Regions from separate parts of the Paraburkholderia sp. SIMBA_027 genome, predicted to be linked through region 2. Evidence: riboswitches for the same ligand, from Rfam matches in the RefSeq annotation. Region 2 holds a riboswitch; the other holds the start of a gene.
The links. A riboswitch is a leader RNA that binds a small molecule or an ion and turns the genes downstream of it on or off. The one in region 2 is predicted to bind FMN.
Positions count from the first base shown of each region.

Region 1: linked by a shared signal. The riboswitch ahead of ribB (3,4-dihydroxy-2-butanone-4-phosphate synthase) and the one ahead of SB764_RS26220 (6,7-dimethyl-8-ribityllumazine synthase) in region 2 are both predicted to bind FMN.

Region 1 is NZ_JAWRWY010000005.1:153,298-157,131, reverse strand. Features, by position in the region: gene SB764_RS11060 (hypothetical protein) at 1-242, opposite strand, end outside; gene SB764_RS11055 (HAD family hydrolase) at 546-1,232, shown strand; gene ribB (3,4-dihydroxy-2-butanone-4-phosphate synthase) at 1,365-2,081, opposite strand; FMN riboswitch at 2,256-2,441, opposite strand; gene SB764_RS11045 (helix-turn-helix domain-containing protein) at 2,546-3,370, opposite strand; gene SB764_RS11040 (MFS transporter) at 3,547-3,834, opposite strand, start outside.
Region 2 is NZ_JAWRWY010000014.1:197,410-201,243, reverse strand. Features, by position in the region: gene SB764_RS26230 (FGGY family carbohydrate kinase) at 1-760, shown strand, start outside; gene SB764_RS26225 (glucose 1-dehydrogenase) at 786-1,580, shown strand; gene SB764_RS26220 (6,7-dimethyl-8-ribityllumazine synthase) at 1,642-2,139, opposite strand; FMN riboswitch at 2,215-2,363, opposite strand; gene SB764_RS26215 (hypothetical protein) at 2,633-3,118, shown strand; gene SB764_RS26210 (hypothetical protein) at 3,257-3,418, opposite strand; gene SB764_RS26205 (hypothetical protein) at 3,434-3,712, opposite strand; gene SB764_RS26200 (hypothetical protein) at 3,817-3,834, shown strand, end outside.

The sequences.
Region 1 (3,834 bases), on a different contig from region 2:
AGCCCCGCCTGGAAGCTGCAGAAGCGCTCCTGCGGCAGCTTGCCGTGACGGTTGGCGACATAGGCGTCGTAGACCGCCGAATAGACGGCCTGGGTGTCCGCGCCGTAGTCGGGCGCCTGGCCGCCGCACATCTGCTGAAGCGTGGCGAAGGGCGGCGGACTGCTCCACGCGCCGACGAGGCCCGACGAATTGGCACATCCCGCGACGAGCATCGCCGCACCGATCATCGCAAGTCCACGCATTGCGTTCTCCCCGTGTTCGACTGAGTGTTCCAGCGCGCATTGTCGCATCGCGCGGCGCGCCTCACACCCTGGCCGTACGGCCAACGTCGCATCGACGCGTGAAAGCCGGCGCAGTCGGGACGGCATCGCAGCGGCAAGCGGCACGCGAAACCCCGGCCGCGCACGCAAAAGCACGTATCATGAGGCTTTCAACGTCCTGCCTTGCCGGTTTGCGCGCGTGGCGTCCGTCTTCCGCGCGACCGTGCGCCGCCCTGTGTTTTCGTCCGCCCATACAGCCTTCATGGCTGCTTTTTCGTCTTACGCATGATCGACCATCTCATCTGCGACTGCGACGGCGTGCTCGTCGACAGCGAAGTCATCGCCGACCACGTGCTCTTCGATACGCTCAGCCGCACCTTCCCCGGCGTGGATTTCCGCGCCGCCGTGGCCTCCGCCTTCGGCCAGCAGACCTCGCGCTTTCTCGCCGACGTCGCCGAGCGCTTCAACCTCACGCTGCCCGAGCATTTTCTCGAGACGATCGACCACAACTGCGAAGTCGCGATCGCCGATTCGGTGAGCCCGATCAACGGCGTGCGCGACGCGCTGCGCCAGATCGCGCTGCCCGCCGCCGTGGTGTCGAACAGCCGCCTCACGCGCGTGCACGCCTCGGTGCGCCGCGCCGGGCTCGACACGATCTTCGGCGAGCGCATCTTCAGCGCCGAGATGGTCGCGCGGCCCAAGCCTTATCCGGATGTCTATCTGCATGCGGCCAAAACGCTCGGCGTGGAGCCGGCGCGCTGCCTCGTGGTCGAGGACAGCCTCTCGGGCCTGAACGCCGCGCGCGCGGCGGGCATGAAGACCATCGCGTTCGTGGGCGCGAGCCATATCCCGTCGGGCTATGCCGACGTGCTGCGCGAGTTGGGCATCACGCGCATCATGGAACACATGGACGAATTGCCCGCGCTCGTGGCAGCGGGCGTGCGCGGCGAGTTCGGCGACGTGCAGTCGTAAGCCAACCTGGCGCACTGCCGCTCGCTTCGTCGATAAAAAAACGGCGCGTGAACCACAAGGCTCACGCGCCGTTTTTCATTGCGGGCCGCGCGGGAAAGGCGGCCTGCGGCACCTTCACGTTTCGAACGCGCCTTACACCAGTTCGGCGCTGCGTTCGCGCACCTCGGCGAGCGAGGCGCGGAATGCCGCCAGCTCGGCGATCGTCAGCATCGGCAGATTGTGCAGCTTCGCGAAGTCGTCGACCTGCTGGCCGCGCGCCATCGTGCCGTCCGGATTCATCAGTTCGCACAGCACGCCCGCGGGCTCCAGGCCGGCGAGCGCCGCCAGGTCGACGGTGCCTTCGGTATGGCCGCGGCGCGCGAGCACGCCGCCCGGCTGCGCGCGCAGCGGGAACACGTGGCCGGGGCTCACGATGTCGGCGGGCTTCGCGCCGGCCGCGATGGCCGCGCGGATCGTCGTCACGCGGTCGGCGGCCGACACGCCCGTGCTCACGCCCTCGCGCGCCTCGATCGAGACGGTGAAGGCCGTGCGGTTGCGGCTCTCGTTGCGCGCGACCATCGGCGGCAGTTCGAGCGCGCGCACTTTCTCGTCGGAGAGGCACAGGCAGACGATGCCGCTGCATTCGCGGATGAACAGCGCCATCGTTTCGTTAGTCAGGTTCTCGGCGGCGCAGACGAGATCGGCTTCGTCCTCGCGGTCGTGATCGTCCTGAAGGACGACGGGACGGCCTTCGCGCATGGCCTGCAGCGCGGCGGCGATGCGCGGGGGCACCGGCTCGGTGTCGAGCAAGGGAAGATCGGCGATGGCGTCGAGCGGCTGCTCGACCGGGAGATTGCGGGTAAAGGACATGTGAAACGCTCCTCGCAAGAGTTGGGCGAAAAACGTTTCAGGGCATTGCAAACAGACAGGAATCCCCGGCACGCGGCCTCTCGCGAGCGCCGCGCGCGGCACCCGGCTCAAGGCCGGACGACGCCACGCGCACGCAGGCGCTACGCCGCGGCGGATGGGCAAACATGACCATCTGCACATCTTCTCTCATCCGGACTATGACCGTCGGCTCTGGCTTCGCACCAGATCTGCTGACCCTGCGCACGAGACGAAAACAGCTTGCAGCGACTCACGCACAGGCGCTCGCGGGCTCACCGGCTGGCCTTTCGGCCCGGCCGGCATACCGCCGGTGGGGAATTGCACCCCGCCCTGAAGACGCACTGATTACCGGTTGAACCGGCGGAAGAAGCATACCGCGTCGCGCCCGATCGTGCAGCGCGGCAAAGACCCACTGGACAAATGCGCGCACCGGGCGCGCACCGATCTCAGAGCGTCTGCGGCGCGGCTTGCGGCACGTCCCAGCGCGGCGGCGTCTCGGCGTTGCGCGTCACGCGGAACACGCGCGCCTCGGTGTCGCCCGGATTGCGCAGGCTGTGCGGCTGGTCGGCGTCGAACACGATGGCGTCGCCGGTCGCGAGCAACTGGCGGCGATCGTGCACGCTCACTTCGAGCGTGCCTTCGCTGACCACGAGGTTGACGGTCGTGCCCGGCGCGCGGCGCGTGCCCGGCTCGGTGTGCAGCGGCGCGATGCGCAGTTCGTGAAACTCGGCGGCGGCGGGCTCGTCCTCGGGATAGAGCGCGCGAGCCGAATAACGGCCGTCGGCGCTTACGCGGCGCGGCGCGCGTTCGGCGGGCAGATGCTCGAAGCCGTTCACCGCATGACGGCGCAGGAACGCCGACACCGATACCTTAAGCGCCGCCGCGACCTTGCAGAGCACCTTGATCGACGGCACGCTGCGCGCCGACTCCACCTGGGCGAGCATCGCGCGCGACACGCCCGAGGCACGCGCCAGCGCATCGAGCGAGAGTTGACGCTCGGCGCGCAGCCGCGCGAGGTTCACGCCGACGAGATGTTCGAGTGCATCGAACGCGTTGGCGGCGCTGTCGTGCGCCTCGGTTTGTGCTGTCGCTTGTGCAAGCGGCGCAACGGCGAATGCAGAGCGTTCGTCGACGCCGCGAACAATCGCTTCGTGATCCGAAACAGTGTCGATGTCGACGGCGAGATCGTCGTCGCGGCGATGCGTCGTACCGCGATGTGCGGCCGGACGATCGGCCTGCGCGTGGCTCACGAGCGCGAGCGGTGAATGCATGGCAGCCTCCCAGACGCGCCGCGAACCGGCGCAATTGCTTGAATGGAGGCAAGACTAGCATCGCGTCCCGCCGCGCCCAACGAAGTTATCTTCACACTGATATCAGCATTGCAGAGCGCGTTTTCGGGAATGCTTGTGCGCGTATGCGATATGCCCGGACTGTGCGCCACGCGGGTTCAGCAGGCGTCCTGACTCACCGCCACGCGCGCCGCCGCGCCGCCGGTTTCGCGCGCGTCGAGCCGCGCCGCCAGCCAGGTCAGCGCGAGCGCCGCGATCGAGACGGCGGCGGCCACCCACGGCAGCGCATCGAGCGCGAGGCCACGCGTGATGACGAGACCGCCGAGCCACGCGCCCATCGCGTTGCCCACGTTGAACGCGCCGATGTTCAGCGTCGAGGCCAGATTCGGCGCGGCGGCGGCCTTCGCCACCACGCGCATTTGCAGCGGCGGCACGGTCGCGAACGC
Region 2 (3,834 bases):
GTCGATGATCGGCGATTCGCACGCGGCGGCCGTGGGCGAGGGCTGTTTGATGCCGGGCGTCGCGAAGGCCACGATGGGCACGGGCTCGTCGATCATGATGAACGTGGGGCGCGAACCGCAAGCGCCCGCGCATGGCCTCGTCTCGACCTTGTGCTTCGCCACGGGTTCGCGCGTGGACTACGCGATGGAAGGCATCATCATCAGCGCGGGTTCGACGCCGGCTTTTCTCAAGGAGAAGCTCAATCTATTCGGCGATTTTGCCGAGGCCGAGCGCGCATTCACGGAATACGACAACGGCGGCGTGTTTCTGATTCCGGCGTTTTCCGGCATTGGCTGCCCGCACTGGAAATATCCGGGCGGCGCTCAGATCGTCGGGCTGCAATTTTCGACGGCCTGGCAGCACGTTGCGCGCGCGGCGTACGAATCGATCGTCTATCAGATCAAGGACGTCATTACGGTGATGGAGCAGTCGGCCAACGTGCGCCTGAGCGAACTGCATCTCGATGGCGGCCTCGTGCAGCGGCCTTTCCTGCTGCAATACCTGGCCGACACCTTGAACCGGCCGGTCAGCACGCTGGCGCTCAGCGAAATATCGGCGGCCGGCGCAGCCGCGTTGGCGCTGCTTGAAACAGGGCTGATTCCGTCGCTCGACGCGCATCGCGCGAACCGCGTGATCGCGCGCCGCGTGGAACCGGGCGCGGGCGTGGAGGCCGCCGCGCGCAATCACGAACAATGGCTGAAGTGGATCGGCCGTCTTTAAACGCAGGGTTTCCGGAGAATACACCGTGAGTAACGAAGCAAAGCGGTTCGCAGGCAAGGTGGTGGTCGTGACGGGCGGAAGCCGCGGTATTGGATTGGGCATCGCGGAACGCTTCGCGCAGGAAGGCGCGAAGGTGTGCGTGTCGGCGAACGAGAAGAGTGTGCATGATGCAGCGGCCGGTTTGCGCGACGCCGGTTACGAAGCGATAGCCGTCGAGGTCGACGTGACGAGCAAGGCGCAAGTCGTGGCGCTCTACGACGAAGTGGCCGCGAAACTCGGTGAAGTCGATATTTCGGTGCAGAACGCGGGCGTGATTACGATCGCGAAGCTACCCGATCTGAGCGAAGCCGAGTGGGACAAGGTGATGGCCGTGAACACCAAAGGCGTGTTTCTGTGCTGCCAGGAAGCGGCCACGCGCATGCTTCGTGCGGGCAAGGGCGGCCGACTGATCAATACGGCATCGGGCCAGGCGCGTCAGGGTTTCGTCTATACGCCGCATTACGCGGCGAGCAAATTCGGCGTGCTCGGCATTACGCAGAGTCTCGCGAAAGAACTCGCGCCCACGGGCATCACGGTCAACGCGTTTTGTCCGGGCATTATCACCACGGATATGTGGGCGTACAACGACGAGGCGTGGGGCAAACTGCTCGGCGATTACAAGCCGGGCGAGCTCATGAAGGAGTGGGTCGACAACATTCCGATGAAACGCGCGGGCAGCGGCAAGGACGTGGCCGGTCTCGTGGCGTTTCTCGCTTCGGACGACGCGTCCTATATCACCGGCCAGACGATCAACGTGGACGGCGGTATGTTCATGTCGTAAAGCACAGCGCGGGCGTGAACAGGCGACGCCGTGCGAGGCACGGGCGTCGCCACGGCGCGTGTTAGCGCACCGGCAGGGCGGCGAGCTTGCTGACCGTATCGGCGCAAGCGTGCGCGGCTTCCGCGCCCTTGACGACGAAATGCTCGCGGAAATACTTCACGTGTTCTTCGCCGTGGAAATGATGCGGCGTGAGCACGACCGAAAACACCGGCGTGCCGGTTTCCAACTGGACTTGCATCAGGCCGTCGATGACGGCCGTCGCGACGAAATCGTGGCGATAGATGCCGCCATCGACCACGAGGCCCGCCGCCACGATGCCGGCATAGCGGCCCGTTTGCGCGAGGCGTTTGGCGTGCAGCGGAATTTCGAAGGCGCCCGGCACTTCGTACAGATCGACGTCGTCGGCGCTGTAGCCGTACTTCTGGATCGATTGCACGAAGGAATGCTTGGCCTGATCGACGATGTCGCGATGCCAGCAAGCCTGAATGAAAGCGAGACGCGGACGTTGGTCGGCGGATGCAGCGACAGCCTGGGATTCGATGGTGCTAGTGGTGTTCATGGACTTCAGCCTGTTTTGTGTGAACAGGGCGTAGAACGGCTGCGCCTTTCACGAAACGCGAAAAGACGGAGGCCATTCTGTTCTCTTTCATCCGGACTATGACCGTCGGCCCCGGAATCCAACCGGGTCTGCTGACCTCTGCAATCGCAGAGCGCTCGCGGGCTACGTCGTGTTTAACGCCGATTACCGCCGGTGGGGAATTGCACCCCGCCCCGAGAACGTGTTCGTTAGCGTGTTGATTAACGAACGGGTTGTACGGTAGCACGAAACACGGTTTTGTGCACAGCCGCAATCAGCCTGAGTTTCCACTCTAAATCTGGCACTCAATTCGTTGCGTCGTCATGTTGGCGTTTGTGGCGCTCGAACGTATCGGAATCGAATAAGGAGCGCATGTCATGAAGCGCAAGCGGGTATCGGGCAACTGGAAAATGAAGGGGTTGGCGACGGCGAAGCGGACGATGGAAAGGACTCGCACGGCCGCCGAGGCGTCGTCATGACCGCCTTGAATCGCCGCCGTGTACCGCCGCGCGGGTCGAAGCAGTGGCTGCTGCCGATGCCGCACGAGTCGGTCCGCAGCCTGTCGTTGAATGCGCATCTCGCGCTGGAAGCGTGCCGCGAGGGACGCGACAATCAACGTGACAAGCAACGCGGCAATCAAGCGATGCTCAACGAACTCACGCGCCTCACGTATCTCTCGTATTTTCTGTGGCAGACCGGTCTGGGACACGCAAACGATGATACTTATGCCGGCGCGGAAGATGCATTGAATGCCGCCGTCGAGCGTGCGCAGCTCAGCGGAGAGTGGATGATCGGTTCTAGCGAGGTTGCTGCGATTGAGGCTTTGCTCAAGGTGTACGACGAACAATTGGCTTCAGTGACGGCGCGTGACTATTGCGGCGCCATTCAGCGTTTGAACAAACTGCTCGAAACGCCGCGAACGGTTTCTCCGGTGATCCGGCATGCTTCGCACGCGGTGTGACGCGTTTGATCTCAGCGTGAAGCGGCTGGGAAACGTTTGCGCGCGCAGCAATGCGGTCTCGTCAACGCGCTTGGAATAAGGGGCTACCTTGTCGCGAACACTCGATGCTCACCGCACTGCCTCTCAGCAACGAATCGGCTAGCAACCGCGATCTTCGGCAAGCCAGTGAGCAAAGAATTCGCCGATAAAGCGGTATTCGGTTTCTACGCCGGGCGAAACATGATTGGCTGCGCGGACGTCAGGTTTCGCTGAGATTCGGCGCGCGAGCAATGCGAAATTCACCGGCGAACTAATCGTCATGCAACGAGCGATTCCTTAATCACCTCGCGCAAAAACCGGGGAAATGACCGACACCCGTCGGCATCGCGATCTTAAAAGCAGGCTTAAATCCCCCTCGGCAAATCGAAACCGACAAAGACGATCGGCGTCGTAATAACCGATATACGGCCGGTCGATAACACGATTCGCTTGACGAGATTGCTGCGCTTGCTCACCATGCGTTTCCGTATCGACTTTCGCGTCGCCGTGCGGCGTGAGCGAACCGATGGGATGGAAACGTTTACGCGTGCGGAGGCATTGCACATCTTGCGCCATGGATGTGTGTCTTCCGGAAAGCGAGTTGCATCCCGGAGATCGCCACATATTCACTGGAACCGTTCAAGCCGCTTCCTGCGTTCTGCATACGGTCTCGATACGGTGTGGAAGTCAGATACATA